Alloalcanivorax dieselolei B5: one gene and its partner. The protein of the gene in region 1 interacts with the protein of each later gene in a pairwise test. Links are inferred from orthologs where the notes say so. Each region holds a gene or a part of one and is shown on either strand. Other genes may lie near its edges. The genes, in order: def and B5T_RS13030.

Region 1 (7,987 bases):
GGCGAAATGGAGGGCGAAGTTGGTCCCGCCGATAATAATGAAGACGGTGGTGATCCAGTCGATGGCGGCACTGTCCCAGTAGGCCATGGACTGGTCATGGGTGGAGAAGCCGCCGGTGGCCACGGTGCTGAAGCTGTGGGTGATGGCGTCGAACAGGGACATGCCGGCCAGCCAGTAGGCCGAAGCGCATGCCACGGTGATGAACAGATACAGGTACCACAGCGCCTTGGCGGTTTCGGCGATGCGCGGCGTCAGTTTGGCGTCCTTCATCGGCCCGGGAATCTCCGCCTTGTACAACTGCATACCCCCGATGCCCAGCATCGGCAGGATCGCCACCGCCAGCACGATAACGCCCATGCCGCCAAACCACTGCAGTTGCTGGCGGTAATAAAGAATGGATTTGGGCAAGGTATCCAGGCCGGAAAGCACCGAGGCGCCGGTGGTGGTCAGCCCGGACACGGATTCAAACACCGCGTCGGTGAACCCCACCGGAGTGTCGGCGGAAATCAAAAACGGCAGGCCGCCAATCACGCCCAGTACCGACCAGAACAGCGTCACCACCAGGAAGCCGTCGCGGGTCTGCAGTTCGGCGCGGTGACGGAAGAACGGCAGCCACAGCACCAGCCCGAGCAGCAACGAGATCACGAAGGACGCCAGGAACGGCCCTTCACTGCCGTCCTGATAGAAGTAGGACACCGCCACCGGCGGCATCATGGTGAAGCTGAACACCACCAGCAGCAGGCCGAGCACTTTGGAGATCAGCGCGAAATGCATGCTTTCTTCCTTCGCTGACACGCCAGCACGCAACACGCAACACGCAAAAAAACGTGGGCTGGAAAGTGGCACTTGCGAGCGTGCAAGCGTGTTGGCGTGTCAGCGTGCATGCGTTTCCTAGAAGAACGTGAACCCGACCTGGAACAGTTTTTCCACGTCGCGAATACGGCGCCGGTCGATCAGGAACAGGATCACGTGATCGTTCGGTTCGATCACCACATCGTCATGGGCGATCAGTACCCGTTCACCGCGTACCACGGCGCCAATGGTGGTGCCTTCCGGCAAGTCGATGTCCTCGATGGCGCGGCCCACCACCTTGGAGGATTTGGCGTCGCCGTGGGCAATCGCCTCGATGGCCTCGGCGGCGCCGCGGCGCAGCGAATAGACATTGACCACGTCACCACGGCGCACATGGGTGAGCAGGCTGCCGATGGTGGACTGTTGCGGTGAAATGGCAATGTCGATGTCATGGCCCTGAACCAGGTCCACGTAGGCGGGGTTGGCGATCAGTGTCATCACCTTGCGCGCGCCCAGGCGTTTGGCCAGCAGCGAGGCCATGATGTTGGCCTCGTCGTCGTTGGTCAGAGCGCAGAACACATCGGTGTTCTCAATGTTGGCCTTGAGCAATTCGTCGCGATCCGTGGAGAGGCCCTGCAGCACCACGGTGTGCTCCAGTTTTTCGCCGAGCCAGTCGGCCCGTTGCGGTGAGCGCTCGATGACCTTGACGTTGTAGCGGTGCTGGATGCTTTTCGCCAGGCGATAACCGATGTTGCCGCCGCCGGCGATGAGAACGCGCTTGTAGTTGTGCTCCAGCCGGCGCAGCTCGCTCATTACCGCGCGGATGTCGTTCTTGGCGGCGATGAAGAACACTTCGTCGTCCGCCTCAATGACCGTGTTGCCTTCCGGAATGATCGGCCGGTTACGGCGGAAAATCGCCGCCACCCGGGTATCCACATTGGGCATGTGCTTGCGCAGTTCGCGCAGCTCGTTGCCCACCAGCGGGCCGCCGTAATAGGCGCGCACGGCCACCAGCTGCACCCGGCCGCCGGCGAAATTCACCACCTGCAGAGCGCCGGGATGTTCGATCAGACGCTTGATATAGTCGGTGACCACCTGCTCGGGACTGATGATCACGTCGATGGGAATGGCGCTCTCGTTAAACAGCTTGTCGGCGCGGCTGGTGTAATGGGCGGTGCGGATGCGGGCGATCTTGGTGGGGGTGCGGAACAGGCTGTAGGCTACCTGGCAGGCGACCATGTTGACCTCGTCGGAGTTGGTCACCGCGATCAGCATGTCGGCGTCCTCGGCGCCGGCGTCCTTGAGCACGCTGGGATAGCAGCCCATGCCCTGCACCGTGCCGATGTCGAGACGGTCCCCCAGTTCCCGCAGGCGCTCGCCATCTGTATCAATGACGATGATATCGTTGCGTTCGCCGGCGAGGTTCTCCGCCAACGTGCCGCCCACCTGGCCGGCACCCAGAATAATGATCTTCATGATCGTGGTCCGATCACCCCATGGTTTTGCGCAGGCGGGCCAGATAAAAACCGTCCGGCCCCTGATCCCGCGGCAGCAATTGCCAGCCCCGCGCCGCCGGTGACGCGGCGCCAATGCCCGGCGTGTCCTCGGTGGCGTCTTCGGTGCGCTCGAGGAACGCACTGATTTGCTGATCGTTTTCGGCGCGCAGCACCGAGCAGGTGGCGTACACCAGCGTACCCCCGGGGCGCAGCAGCGGCCATAGTGCATCCAGCATGCGCGCTTGTAAATCCACCAGGGCCGGCAGGTCCTGGCGGCGGCGATGCCATTTCACATCCGGCTGGCGGCGCAGGATGCCGGTGGCTGAGCAGGGGGCATCCAGCAGAATGGCGTCAAACGGCTCACCGTCCCACCAGCTTTGCGGGTCGGCGGCGTCACCCTGGAGCACGGTGGCCTCGGCGTCGAGGCGCTTGAGCGCCTCGCGCACCTGACGCAGACGCGATTCGGACACGTCCAGTGCCACCAGCCGTGCGCCGGGAAAGGCTTCGGCCAGCTGACCGGTCTTGCCGCCGGGCGCGGCGCAGGCGTCGAGCACGCGCGCGCCGTCCGGCATCGCCATCAAGGTCACCGGCAGTTGCGCCGCTTCGTCCTGCACCGTCAGTTCGCCCTCGGCGAAACCGGGCAGGGCGGTGACCGGGCGGGGTGGCGACAGATACAGCGCCCACGGAGAGAGAGCACCGGCACGGGCTTCGTCACCGAATTGTGTCAGCCAATGGTCGCGGTGGTGGTGCCGCTGATTCACCCGCAGGGTCAGCGGCGGTGGCGTCAGGCTGGCCTCGGCCATGGCGGCGGCCTGATCCGGCCAGTCGCTTTGCCACTGCTGCCAGAGCCAGTCCGGCAGCGACCAGCGCACCGCGTCGGGGTAGTCGGCGAAGGCGGTGGCGGCGTCAATACGGCTGGCCTTGCGCAACACCGCGTTGGCCAGGCCACTGGCCCAGCCCGCTTTCAATTTGCGGCACAGGTCCGGATAGGCATTGACCACCGCATGATCGGCGCGGTCGCTGAACCACAGTTCGTAAAGGCCGCACAGTAGCGCCAGCCGCACCGGCTGGGCACTGGGTTTGAGTGGTTTGCTCAGCTGTTGATTGAGCCAGTGATTGAGTGGGCGCAGGTAGCGGCAGACACCAAAGCAGAGGTCGCGCATCAGGCCGCCGGCGGCGCCATCCAGGGCCTGGGCGCGCAGCACCTCGCGCAGACTGGCGCCGTCGCCGCTGCCGGGCAGCACACGATTGAGGGCGCGTACCGCCGCCAGACGGGGGTTGGGGGCGGCCTCAGCCAAGATGGTCGCCCCGCGCGAACAGATCCGGGTGGCCGCGCAGTATCTCGGCCACGCTCATCGGCTTCTTGCCCGGCAACTGGATTCGTTGCAGCCGCAACGCGATGTCGCCGCAGGCCACCACCACGCCGTCGGCATCGGCGGTGATGATGTCGCCCGGCTCCTGCAGGGTGGTGTCGGCGTCGCACTCCTGGGCTTCCCATACCCGCACCGCCTTGCCATCCAGATCAAACCAGCACACCGGCCAGGGATTGAACGCGCGAATGCGACAGCTCAGGGCCCGCGCCGGCAGGCGGAAGTCCAGGCGGGCTTCTTCCTTGCTCAGCTTGTGGGCGTAGGTGACGCCGTCGTCCGGTTGCGGCTGGGCCCGCTGTAAATGGCCGGGCAGATCCTCCAGCACCGTGACCAGCAGGCGCGCGCCTTGCCCGGCCAGCCGGTCGTGCAGTTCTCCGCCAGTTTCATGGTCGCCGATGTCCAGCGCTTCGGCGAGCAGCATGGGGCCAGTATCGAGGCCGGCGTCCATGCGCATGATGGTGGTGCCGCTTTGCCGGTCACCGGCCATGATGGCGCGCTGGATCGGCGCCGCGCCACGCCAGCGCGGCAGCAGTGAAGCGTGCACGTTGACGCAGGCGAGCCGGGGGATATCCAGCACCGCCTGGGGGATGATCAGGCCGTAGGCGACCACGATCAGCGCATCCAGCCCGAGATCGCGAAGTTGGGTCTGGATCGCTTCGTCCTTAAGGGTGGTGGGTTGCAGAACCGGGATGCCGGCGCTTTCCGCCAGTGCTTTGACCGGCCCCGGCTTGACCTTCTTGCCGCGACCGGCGCCACGGTCCGGCTGCGTCAGCACGGCGACAACGTCGTGAGGGCTGTCCAGCAGCGCCTGCAGGCAGCTCGCGGCGAAGTCCGGCGTGCCGGCGAAGGCCAGCCGTAAGGGAGAAGACTGTTCGGAATGGGCCACGATGGTGATCCGTCTCCAGGAAACGGGGCGGTGCTGCCGCCCCGGGGGAATGGATGTCAGAGTCTGCGCGCGCTGTCAGGCGCTCAGGCTTGCTGGCGGTGGATCTTCTGCAGTTTCTTCTTGATGCGGTCACGCTTGAGCCGTGATACGTAATCCACGAACAGCTTGCCGTCCAGATGATCGATCTCATGCTGGATGCAAGTGGCGAGCAGGCCATCGGCCTCCATCTCAAACGGATTTCCGTCCCGGTCCAGGGCCTTGATCATCACCCGCGCCGGCCGCTCCACCTGCTCGTAGAAACCGGGCACCGACAGGCAGCCCTCCTCATAGGGGGCAAGATCCCCGGTGAGCGGGGTGATCTCCGGGTTGATGAACACCAGCGGTTGATCCCGCTCCTCGGAGACATCGATCACCAGCAAACGCTGATGCACGTTCACCTGGGTGGCCGCCAGGCCGATGCCGGACGCTTCATACATGGTTTCGATCATATCGTCGATCAGTTTGCGAAGCGCGTCATCCACCTGTTCCACCGGTTTTGCTACGGTGCGGAGTCGGGGGTCGGGGAATTCAAGTATTTCCAGTTTGGCCATTTGGGGTCCCGGCTAGTCTGCTATTGCCAGACTACTTTAGATTTGGTTGCTAACTCTATGATCACGTTGCTAGTATCGAGAATCGGCTCACGCCGATTTGGGGGATGCATCCACAACGTGGGTGCTCATAATCATAAAAGGAAACCACTGATGATCAAAACGCTCCGGCGCCTGGCGGCGGCGTGCGCGATGCTGGTGGTGGCCGCCGGCGTTTCCGCCGTAACCCTGCGCGATAATCACCCGGACGTCTACTACGTCAAAAAAGACGATACTCTCTGGGACATCAGCGGGCGTTTCCTGGAACATCCCTGGCAATGGCCCGAGATCTGGCACGTCAATCCCGCCATCAAGAACCCGCATCTGATTTTCCCCGGTGACGCCATTCGTCTGTCCTGGGTGGACGGCGAACCGCGGCTGGAACTGGATCGCGCCAGCGGTGAGCAGAGCCGGTTGCCCGACGGCACCGTGAAGCTGTCGCCAAGGGTACGGGAAATGAGCCGTGAGGACGCCATTCCCGCGATTCCGATGAACGCCATCCAGAGCTATCTCAAGCAGGCCCTGGTATTGGAGCGCGCGGACATTGCCGCCGCGCCCTATGTGCTCGGCGGGCAGGATCGCCGCGTCATCTTTGGCGGCGGCGACACCGTCCACGCCCGTGACCCGGAACAGCGCTGGGCAAACGCCGAACAGCGCTATGGGCTGTATCGCGTGGGCGAGGAATACGTGGATCCGGTCACCGATGAAGTGCTGGGCTACGAGGCCCGTCAGGTGGGTCTGGCCTCGGTGGAGCGTATCGAGGAAGACATGGCCACCCTGCAGGTGTTGCGCTCTTCCGAGGATCTGCGGGTGGATGATCGGCTGTTCCCGCAACCGGATCAACGCGTGCGCGCCTTGCTGTATCCGCACGCGCCGGATGAAAAAGTGGAAGGCCGTATCATCCGCTTCTTCGACCGGATCAGCAGCGTCGCCCGCAACGACGTGGTGGTGATCAATCGCGGTGCCCGGGAAGGCATGGAGGAAGGCCATGTGCTGGATATCTTCCAGCAGGGCGAGCAGGTCCGGGACCGGCAGCAGGACGAGATGGTGCGCCTGCCCCGCACCCGCGCCGGTTCCCTGGTGTTGTTCCGGGTGTTCGAGAAAGTCAGCTACGGGCTGATCATGGAGTCCCAACGCCCGGTTTACATGAACGACGTGGTGGAAAGCCCGGAGGGCAGCTACTAGCCGCGGCGTCAGGCCGATCAACAGAGTCCATAACGCGCACAGGGAGGTGCGTTTTTTATGCGAGACCAGCTTGCGCGCCTGGCGTTGGCCAAGGCGTTCGACCCCGCTTCCATGCAGCTCGGCGAGGCCCTGCGTCGCCGGCCCATCGACGAAACCCCTCTGACCCGGTATGCCGAGGCCCTGCCCGGGCGCTTGCCGAATCCGAGCGAACGCCGGCGCTGGCTGACGGCCCCGGAATCCCTCGAGCCGCAGTGGCGACCGCTGGCCGCTCAGGGCTGGCGCTGGCTGGCCCTGGGGGACGAGGATTATCCGCCGCTGCTGGCGGATCTGCCGGACGCGCCGGGGGTGCTGGCGGTACTGGGCGAGGTGTCCGCGCTGGCGCGGCCTCAAATCGCCATGGTCGGGGCCCGTGGCGCCTCCGCCGAAGGGGAGGCCAACGCCTATCGTTTCAGCCGCTGTCTGGCCGCGGCGGGATTCGCCGTCACCAGCGGGCTGGCCCTGGGCGTGGACGGCGCCGCCCACCGTGGCGCCTTGGCCGCCCCCGGGATCACCCTGGCGGTGCTGGGGCACGGTCCCGGCGAGCTCTACCCGCCACGCCATCGCCGGCTGGCCGGGGAGATCGTCGCCGCCGGCGGCGCCCTGGTCAGTGAGTTCGCCCCGGGGCGCCCGCCTTCCCGGCGCTCCTTCCCACAACGCAACCGCCTCATCAGCGGCCTGAGCCTGGGTGTCGTGGTGGTGGAGGCGGCGCTGCGCAGTGGCTCCCTGATCACCGCCCGCTGTGCCGCCGAGCAGGGGCGGGAAGTGTTCGCCATTCCCGGTTCCATTCATAACCCGCTCAGCAAAGGCTGCCATAAATTGCTGCGGGAAGGGGCCAACTGGCTGGAATGTACCGACGATGTGCTGGCGGCGTTCGAGGACTTTCATCGCACCGTGGCGCACAGCCCTTCGCTTGTTGAAACGCCGCCGCCGTTGCTGCGGTATTTCATCGGCGGCGTGAATACCCTGGACCAACTTTGCGAGCGCTCCGGGCTGGCGCCGCCGGAGCTGACCGCGACCTTGCTGGAGCTGGAGCGGGAGGGGTACATCGAACGGGTCGGTGGCGGCTATATGAGCCGTCCGCCGGGTTGACCCGCCAAGGCTGTCGGGCAGCAATCCGTCCGGTGCTGGCGGGATGGCCGCTACAACGGGTATCCTACTTGCCGACCGGAGAGGCTCTCCCCATTCGTCCCGACGCGCTTTTTAAATGAATCTGCACTTGGACACAGCGGCCCGCATCATTCACGCGGGCGGCGTAATTGCTTACCCCACGGAAACCGTTTACGGCCTCGGTTGCGACCCGTTCAATCGTGAGGCGGTGAACAAACTGCTGGCGATCAAATCCCGCCCCTGGCGTAAAGGATTGATCATGGTGGCCGCGGATCTGTCCCAGTTGGACGGGCTGGTCGCTCTGAGCGAAGCCCAGCGCCAGCAGCTGGCTGATATCTGGCCGGCACCGGTGACGTACTTGCTGCCGGCCACCCCGGCGGTCCCGGAGTGGGTTCGCGGCGAACACGCCAAGGTGGCGGTGCGGGTCAGTCCGCACCCGCTGGTACGGGCTCTGGCCCGGGCCGTGGGCACGCCGATCATTTCCAC
Region 2 (7,967 bases), 2.8 Mb from region 1 along the record:
TACAGTCCGTAGGGCGGCGCGGTGACACCGCCTTCGCGGCGATCACGGGCGGCCAACACCTCGGCGGCCCATTCCACCGGTTGGTGACCGGCGCCAATGGCCATCAGCACGCCAGCGATGTTGCGCACCATATGCATCAGGAAGGCATTGGCCTCCACTTCCAGGATGATCATCCGGCCGCGCTGCTGAATGTCCAGCCGGTGCAGCGTCTTGATCGGCGACTTGGCCTGGCAATGCACACAACGGTAGGAGGTGAAGTCATGGGTCCCCAGCAGCGCCCGGGCGGCATCGGCCATCCGCTGCACATCCAGCGGCCGGTGGTTCCAGGTGACCTGACGGCGGAACAGCGCCGGCGGCGCGCCGGCATTGTAAATCACGTAGCGATAGCAGCGCCGGAAGGCACTGAAACGGGCGTGAAAGTCGTCGCTCACCGGCACCGCCCAGCGAATCGCCACGTCGTCGGGCAAAAAGCGGTTGCCGCCCATGACCCAGGCCTTCATGTCGCGATTGGCGTTTGAATCGAAATGGCACACCTGGCCGGTAGCATGCACACCGGTATCGGTGCGGCCGGCACAGATCAGCGTCACCGGATGATCCGCCACCCGCGACAGGGCCTGCTCCAGGTGCCACTGCACCGTGCGTACGCCGTCCGCCTGGGTCTGCCACCCATGGAAACGGCTGCCATCGTATTCCACCGCCAACGCGATCCGGGTCATGATGGGCCTGTTTTTTCACGCCAAAAGGAAGGGGCGATACCTTACGGCATCGCCCCCTTTTTTTACAGAACGGCGTTTTCGCTTACACGTAATACGCCTTACTCGACGCGCTCCAGCAACTGGCGGGCATCGTCCCGCTGGCTGTCACTGCCTTCGCTGATCACCTCGTTAAGGATATCCCGGGCGCCTTCCATGTCCCCCATCTCGATGTAGGCGCGGGCCAGATCCAGCTTGGTGGCGTTCTCATCGGTTTCCGCCAGGAAGTCGAAATCATCGTCCTCGTCGGCGGCCACCGGCGCGGCCGGTTCCTGAACTTCGCTGGCCGGCGGTTCAGCAGGCGCCGGAGCCTCGAAGGCCTGGTCCCCGAACGCCTCCGTGCCGGCCTCGGCGGCCGCCGGCTCGGTCAGTTCGATCGCCTCCTCCGGAGTTTCATCGGCACCGGCATCGTCCAGATCCAGGCCATCCAGGGAGAATTCGAAGGTGTCATCCCCCTGATCCTCAATGCCCACTTCGCCCTGGTCGTCGCTCTCCAGTTCGGAGGCCGGCGCAGGGACCGACTCGGCAGCGGGCTCGGCCTTGTCGCCGTCCCATTCCAGTTCCAGGTCGTCCAGTTGGAACTCCAGCGAGTCCGATCCTGAAGGCGTCGTCCCGGCCACCGGTTCCTCCCGAACGGCGTCCACCGGCGTCGAGTCCAGCTCCAGGCCCTCGATGTCATCGCTGTCGTCGGTGTCATCCGCGCCGGAAGAAAAATCCAGATCATCCAGATCCAGGCCATCCGAACTCACCGGGGTATCGTCCCGGACCGTCAGCGTGGAATGGGTCAACGGCTCCTCGTCCAGGGCCAAGGCCTCTTCCGGGTCGTCGTCGATCAGCACCGGTTCGTCGTCATCGGCCTCGCTCGGCGGCGCCTTGTCATCGTCCAGACTGAACTCGAAGTCATCCAGATTGAGCGGGTCCTCTTCCCCTGCCCCGTGCTGATCGTGCTCCGACGGGGCCGGCGCGCTGAAATCACCGGCCAGATCCAGTTCCAGATCGTCCAGGGATAACGGGGCGGACTCGTCCGTGCCGGCCTGCCCGCCACCGCCCAGCCGTTCGATGGCTCGGTCCAGTTCCACCGCGGTGCCGGCGTACAGCGCCGCCTGCTGCCGGAACGCCGCCTGATCCCCCATCTCGTTGAGCACTTCCAGCAGCCGCACTTTCAAATCGTTACGGCCCGGCGCCTGATTGATTTCATTACGGAGGAAATCCGCCGCCTGCGGGTAGCGGCCATAGGCCACATAGACTTCCACCTCTTCCAGCGGATCCTGACTGGCGGCCGCGGCGGTACGGGATTCATCCTCTTCATCGACGTCGCCGGCGCCGGTCCGCGCCACCATCGGGTCCTGCCCGGACGGCCCTTGGTCTTCGTTGTCGCCGTCATCCGTCAGCGGCATCAATGGCGGCAAAGCGTCCTCCTCCGGGTCACCCTTGCCGCCCTGGCGGCGGCGCAATGCCAGCAGCAGAAGCAGCAACAGCGCCGCCACGGCGGCCCCCAGATACAGCAGATTGCGCATCACCCAGTCCAGCCAGCCGGAGGACGCCGGGGCGGCGGGCTCGGTTGCCGGCGGCAGCGGACGCACGGAAGCGGCACTGTCAGCGCCGCTTGCCGGTTGGGACAGAGGTTTCGGCGCGGCCTCGGCGGCGCCGTCGGGCCTCTCCATAGTAGAAGAGTCCATAGTAGAAGAGTCCATGGCGGCGGAGTCGGCCGGCGGCGAGGTGGCCGCCGCCGGGTCCTCTGTTTCCGCTGACGCCGGCTCTCCCGGGGCCCGTTGCTCAGGGGTTATCTCCGCGGGGGTTATCCGCGCAGGCGCGAGCAATGCCTCATCCACATTGCCATCGCCCTCGCCTTCCCGAAGCTGCCGCAAGGCCTCCTGAAGCGCCGCGATCTTCTCGTTTTGCAGACGCAGCATTTCGCCACTGGTGCCCAGTTGCTCGTCAAGCTCATCGATGCGGCTGCGCAGCTCATTGTTTTCCCGGCTCAGCCGGTCCAGATTCTCGTCACGGATAGCCAGTTCGTTCTGCAGCGCGGCGGTGGCCGCCTCGCCATCATCGCCAGTGCCATCACCGTCACGGGCGGCGGCGGTGGCATCCGGCGCCACCAGCGTGACCCGGCCACCATCGTCTTCCTGCTCCACTGGCGCGGCATCGCTTTGCTCGGTGGCATCCAGTTGCGCCGCCGCCAGCGTTTCCTCCGCATTGGTGCTAGCCGCCCGCCGCTGGCGCCATTCGCTGGTCTGATCGGCTACCCGCCGCATGGCTTCGCTGCTGGCGATCGCCGCCGCCTGACGTTCGCTGGGCAGCCGCAGCACCGCGCCTTCCCGCACCAGATTGATGTTGCCGTCGATGAAGGCTTCCGGGTTCATCTCCTGAATCGCCATCATCATCTGCTGGACGGAGACCCCGCCGCCGGGGCGGTGATCAGCGGCGATGCGCCACAGGGTATCGGACGAGCGCACCCGGTAGCGGTCATTGCTTTCGTTCAGAGTGCCACGCCCCGGTGTCGCGCCGCTGGCGGTGCCGCCCTGGTCCGAGTCCGCTTCCGCTTGCTCCGGTTCCGGCTTCGGTTCCGCGGATTCGGCCACCGGCTCGGCGGCGGTTTCCGTCTCGTCTCCTGGTTCTCCTTCCGTCTCCTGGTCACTGACGGCGGGCGCCAGGGCTTCGGGCTCCGGCGCGGGCGGTGCCGGTTCCGTCTTCGGCTCCGCTTGCGGCAGAACCGGCACCGGCGCCGGTTGAACCTGGGCGGCACTGACCGCCTCACCACCGGCATCGTAGCTGGGCGGATCCAGCAATACGGTGTATTCGCGCACCAGACGGCCGGTGGGCCAGAGGATTTCCACCAGGAAGTTGAGATAGGGCTCACGCACCGGCTGGCGGGAACGGATGTGCAGCACCCCGTCGCCCTCGCCGGTGAAGGTCACCTCGAAAGTCAAATCATTGAGGAAATAGCCGCGCTCCACCCCGGCGGTGTCGAATTCCGCTTGCGGGGCCAGATTGACCACGATTTCCTCTGTCGACAGCCGTCCGGTTTCATGCAGGACGACGTCCATCTCCAGCGGCTGGTTCAGATAGGAGTTAAGCTCGTATTCCCCCACCCCCAGAGCAGCCGCAAGCCCCGGCGTCATCGCCGCCAGCGCGACAAACCCTATGCCAAATTTTCGGAGCATGTGGTTGAACCCCAGTTACTTATTCTGTATTCCCCGCCCTCTGAGCCGGCAGGCACGCTGCGGATTTCTTTCCGCGAGTCTCGGAATAAGGTCTGGAACAATCCAGAGAAAACAAACCTTATTCTGAGACGCTCTGGTCAGAAAGTCCGCATTCGATTGTGCCCGACGACGGGGTATAAACCTAGAAACTGCGTCACATATTGCTAGTAAGTGCGCATTTTTCATGGTTTTTTCGGAAAAATGCGCGCCCAACCGTGAATTGAAACGCCCCCATCCCGAGCCGTCAGGGCGGCCCGAGAGCTACGACTTTATTCTGGTGGGATGGGGGTTGTCGAGGGGGTAAGCACTTCCTTTGCCCGCGAATTGCCTCTGGCCCGCATACACGTCGCTACAAGGCCTTTGTAGGAGCCAGCCCTGCTGGCGAATCTTTTGCCGGGCCCTCATTCGCCAGCAGGGCTGGCTCCTACAGGGGCTGAGTGGTCTGGTCCGTGGGAAGCCGCCTTGGCAGCGAATGGTGTGCATGCGGGCTCACGCTCCGGCGAGCAGTTGCTCCACCAGCAGGACGGCATTGCGGGCGGCGCCGGCCTTGATGTTATCGGCCACGGTCCAGAAGCTCAGTTCGCCCTGCCCGTCCACGTCTTCCCGGGCGCGGGCCAGCCGCACCAGCGGCTCTTCCTTCACCTGCCGCACCGGGGAGGCACCATCGCCCTCACCGCCGTCATCCTGGGCCAGACCCGGCGCCTCGTCCCAGCAGGCCTGTGCCTGAGCCAAGCCGATGGGCAAGCTGCCACGCACCACCACCACCTGAGAAAGGCCGTGGAACACCGGCACCTGCACACAGCTGACATCCACGGCCAGGTCCGGGCGTCCGAGCACCCGCCGGGCTTCCAGCATCAGTTTCAATTCCTCGCTGGTATAGCCGTTGTCCTGCGGACGCCCGACGGTAGGCAGCAGATTGAAGGCGTATTGCGGTTCCGCGCCTTCGCTGGCCTCCATGCCATTGAGCAAACGCGCGCTCTGGCGGGCCAGACGCTCCACGCCATTGCGCCCCGAGGAGGAGGCGGCTTGCAACTGGGTCACCGTGACCCGCTGCAATTCGGAGATCGCCATCAGCGGCTTCAACGCCAACATCAGTTGCACGGTGGCGGCGTCGGCGGCGGCGGCCAGGTTACGCTCGCGGGCGGCGGGAATCTGTTCGTCGTTGACCCCGGCCACCAGCAACGGCACGTCCGGCTCGTAGCGAAACGCCGGCGACAGGTCCAGGACCATGGCTCCGGCATCCACCGCGCGCGGCGCCCATTCCTGGGACACCGCGGCGCCGGCGGCGAACACCACCAGCGCCACGCGGGAGAAGTCGAAGCCATCCAGCCGCTGCACCGTCAGCGAACGGCCGCCCACCCGCAACGACTTGCCTTCGCTCTCTTCGGAGGCCAGCAGGAACAGCTCTCCGTAAGGCACCTTGTGCTGCGCCAGTTGCTCCAGCAGGGCATCGCCCACCAGGCCGGTGGCACCAACCACCGCCAATCCGGGTTCCATCGACATTGCATTTTCCTCCAGGACGACTGCCGTCCCATGGTTGGGAACAGCGCTTACACGCAACACGCCGGCACGCCAACACGCCAAACCCGGCTCATGAGGGTCGTGCAACGCCCCCCGGGTTTTAGCGTGCCAGCGTGCCGGCGTGCAAGCGTGCCAGCGATATTTATCTTTCCAGCAGAATCCGCAGCATGCGGCGCAGCGGCTCGGCGGCGCCCCACAGCAACTGATCACCGACGGTGAAGGCGTTGAGGTATTCGCCGCCCATGTTCAGCTTGCGCAGGCGCCCCACCGGAACGGTCAAGGTGCCGGTTACCGCCGTCGGCGTCAGATCACGCAGCGTCGCCTCTTTCTCGTTGGGCACCACTTTCACCCAATCGTTGGCTTCGCTGAGCAGCGCATGGACTTCGTCCAGCGGCACATCCCTGGTCAGTTTGACGGTCAGCGCCTGGGCGTGGCAGCGCATGGCACCGATGCGCACACAGGTGCCGTCCAGCGGGATCGGTTGGTCGCCGCGCCCGAGGATCTTGTTGGTCTCGGCCTGGGCTTTCCATTCTTCCTTGCTCTGGCCGTTTTCCATTTCCTTGTCGATCCACGGCAGCAACGAGCCGGCCAGCGGCGCGCCGAAATGCTGTTGCGGCAGATCGCTGGAACGCATGGTGTCCGCCACCTGACGATCAATGTCGAGAATGGCACTGGCCGGGTCCGCCAGTTTGTCCGCCACGGCACCGTGGATGGTGCCCATCTGCGCGATCAGCTCGCGCATGTTCTGGGCGCCGGCGCCGGAGGCCGCCTGGTAGGTCTGGGCGCTGGCCCACTCCACCAGACCGGCGTTGAACAAACCGCCCAGGGCCATCAGCATCAGGCTCACGGTGCAGTTGCCGCCGACGTAATCCTTGACGCCGTTGTCCAGCGCCTGGTCGATCACCTTGCGGTTCACCGGGTCCAGCACGATGACGCTGTTGTCCTGCATGCGCAGCGCGGAGGCGGCGTCGATCCAGTAACCCTGCCAGCCGGCTTCGCGCAGTTTGGGATACACCTCATTGGTGTAGTCGCCGCCCTGGCAGGTGACGATGACGTCCAGTTTTTTCAGCTCATCGACGCTTTTGGCGTCGCCCAGCGCCGGAATTTCCTTGCCCACATCCGGGCCGGCCTGGCCCACCTGGGAGGTGGAGAAGAACACCGGTTCGATGTCCTGGAAATCGTTTTCCTCACGCATGCGGTCCATCAATACGGAACCGACCATGCCACGCCAGCCGATAAAACCGACTTTCTTCATTGAGACTTGTCTCCCGAAGGGGTTGCCCCTTCTTAATCTATGGGTTCAGGCGCCGATCAACCGCGAGCCAGTGCTTCGGCCACGGCGGCGCCCATTTCCTCGGTGCTCACTTTGCGCGTGCCCTCGGTGTAAATATCCGCGGTACGCAGCCCCTGGTCGAGAACCTGCTCCACCGCGGCCTGGATCGCATCCGCCACGTCGCCGCGCTCCAGACTGTAGCGCATCAGCATGGCCAGCGACATGATGGTGGCCAGCGGGTTGGCGATGCCCTGGCCGGCGATATCCGGCGCCGAGCCGTGGCAGGGTTCGTACAGGCCCTTGCGGTTTTCGTCCAGGGACGCGGAGGGCAGCATGCCGATGGAGCCGGTGAGCATGGCGGCTTCATCGGAGAGGATGTCACCGAACAGGTTGCCGGTGACGATCACGTCGAACTGTTTCGGCGCGCGCACCAGTTGCATGGCGGCGTTGTCCACGTACATATGGGAAAGTTCGATATTCGGGTAGTCCTTGGCGGCGTCGGTGACCACCTCTTTCCACAGCTCGGTGACTTCCAGCACATTGGCCTTGTCCACCGAGCAGACCTTGTTGTTGCGCTGGCCGGCCAGTTCGAACGCCACCTTGGCGATACGGCGCATTTCCGATTCGGAATAAACGTCGGTGTTGAAGCCGACCCGCTCGCCGTTCTCCTCACGGATACCGCGCGGCTGGCCGAAATAGATGCCGCCGGTCAGTTCACGGACGATGAGAATATCCAGGCCCGACACCACTTCCGGTTTCAGCGAGGAGGCGTCCGCCAGTTGCGGGAACAGAATCGCCGGGCGCAGATTGGCGAACAGGCCCAGCGAGGAGCGCAGCCGCAGCAGGCCACGCTCGGGGCGCTTGTCCCGTTCGATGGTGTCCCACTTGGGACCGCCGATGGAACCGAACAGAATGGCGTCGGCGGCGCGTGCCTTGTCCAGCGTGGACTGCGGCAGCGGATCGCCGTGCAAATCGTAGGCGGCGCCGCCCACCGGCGCCTCGTCCAGGCTGATGTCGAGGCCGAAACGCTGCTCGGCGGCACGCAGTACGCGCACCGCTTCCTGGACGATTTCCGGGCCGATGCCGTCACCCGGCAGAATCAGAATGTGGCTCATGGTTCGCTTCCGTGGTGTTGTCCTGATCAGTGGTTCGCGTGCTCGGCGAACACCCAGGGCTCGCGGGCCCGGCGGCGTTCCTCGTAGGCACGAATGGTGT

Evidence for each region.
Region 2: the proteins of def (region 1) and B5T_RS13030 interact in binary tests that used the Escherichia coli proteins (3 or more experiments, as listed by UniProt). The link is inferred for Alloalcanivorax dieselolei B5 from one-to-one orthologs.

Annotation. Positions count from the first base shown.
Region 1 is NC_018691.1:120,900-128,886, forward strand. Bases 3,382-6,321 are described here. They hold def (peptide deformylase), read right to left. Parts: upstream 5,135-6,321; coding sequence 4,628-5,134; downstream 3,382-4,627. Other genes in these bases: rsmB (16S rRNA (cytosine(967)-C(5))-methyltransferase RsmB), read right to left, coding at 3,382-3,586; fmt (methionyl-tRNA formyltransferase), read right to left, coding at 3,579-4,544; B5T_RS00590 (LysM peptidoglycan-binding domain-containing protein), read left to right, coding at 5,285-6,321. Outside these bases: B5T_RS00565 (TrkH family potassium uptake protein), read right to left, coding at 1-774; Trk system potassium transporter TrkA, read right to left, coding at 892-2,268; more of rsmB, read right to left, coding at 2,282-3,381; more of B5T_RS00590, read left to right, coding at 6,322-6,355; DNA-processing protein DprA, read left to right, coding at 6,413-7,483; B5T_RS00600 (L-threonylcarbamoyladenylate synthase), read left to right, coding at 7,599-7,987. UniProt on the Escherichia coli protein: Removes the formyl group from the N-terminal Met of newly synthesized proteins. Requires at least a dipeptide for an efficient rate of reaction. N-terminal L-methionine is a prerequisite for activity but the enzyme has broad specificity at other positions.
Region 2 is NC_018691.1:2,928,329-2,936,295, forward strand. Bases 3,455-6,374 are described here. They hold B5T_RS13030 (aspartate-semialdehyde dehydrogenase), read right to left. Parts: upstream 5,462-6,374; coding sequence 4,448-5,461; downstream 3,455-4,447. Other genes in these bases: B5T_RS13025 (FimV/HubP family polar landmark protein), read right to left, coding at 3,455-3,919; asd (aspartate-semialdehyde dehydrogenase), read right to left, coding at 5,622-6,374. Also shown: tRNA pseudouridine(38-40) synthase TruA, read right to left, coding at 1-716; more of B5T_RS13025, read right to left, coding at 815-3,454; more of asd, read right to left, coding at 6,375-6,734; leuB (3-isopropylmalate dehydrogenase), read right to left, coding at 6,791-7,867; leuD (3-isopropylmalate dehydratase small subunit), read right to left, coding at 7,894-7,967.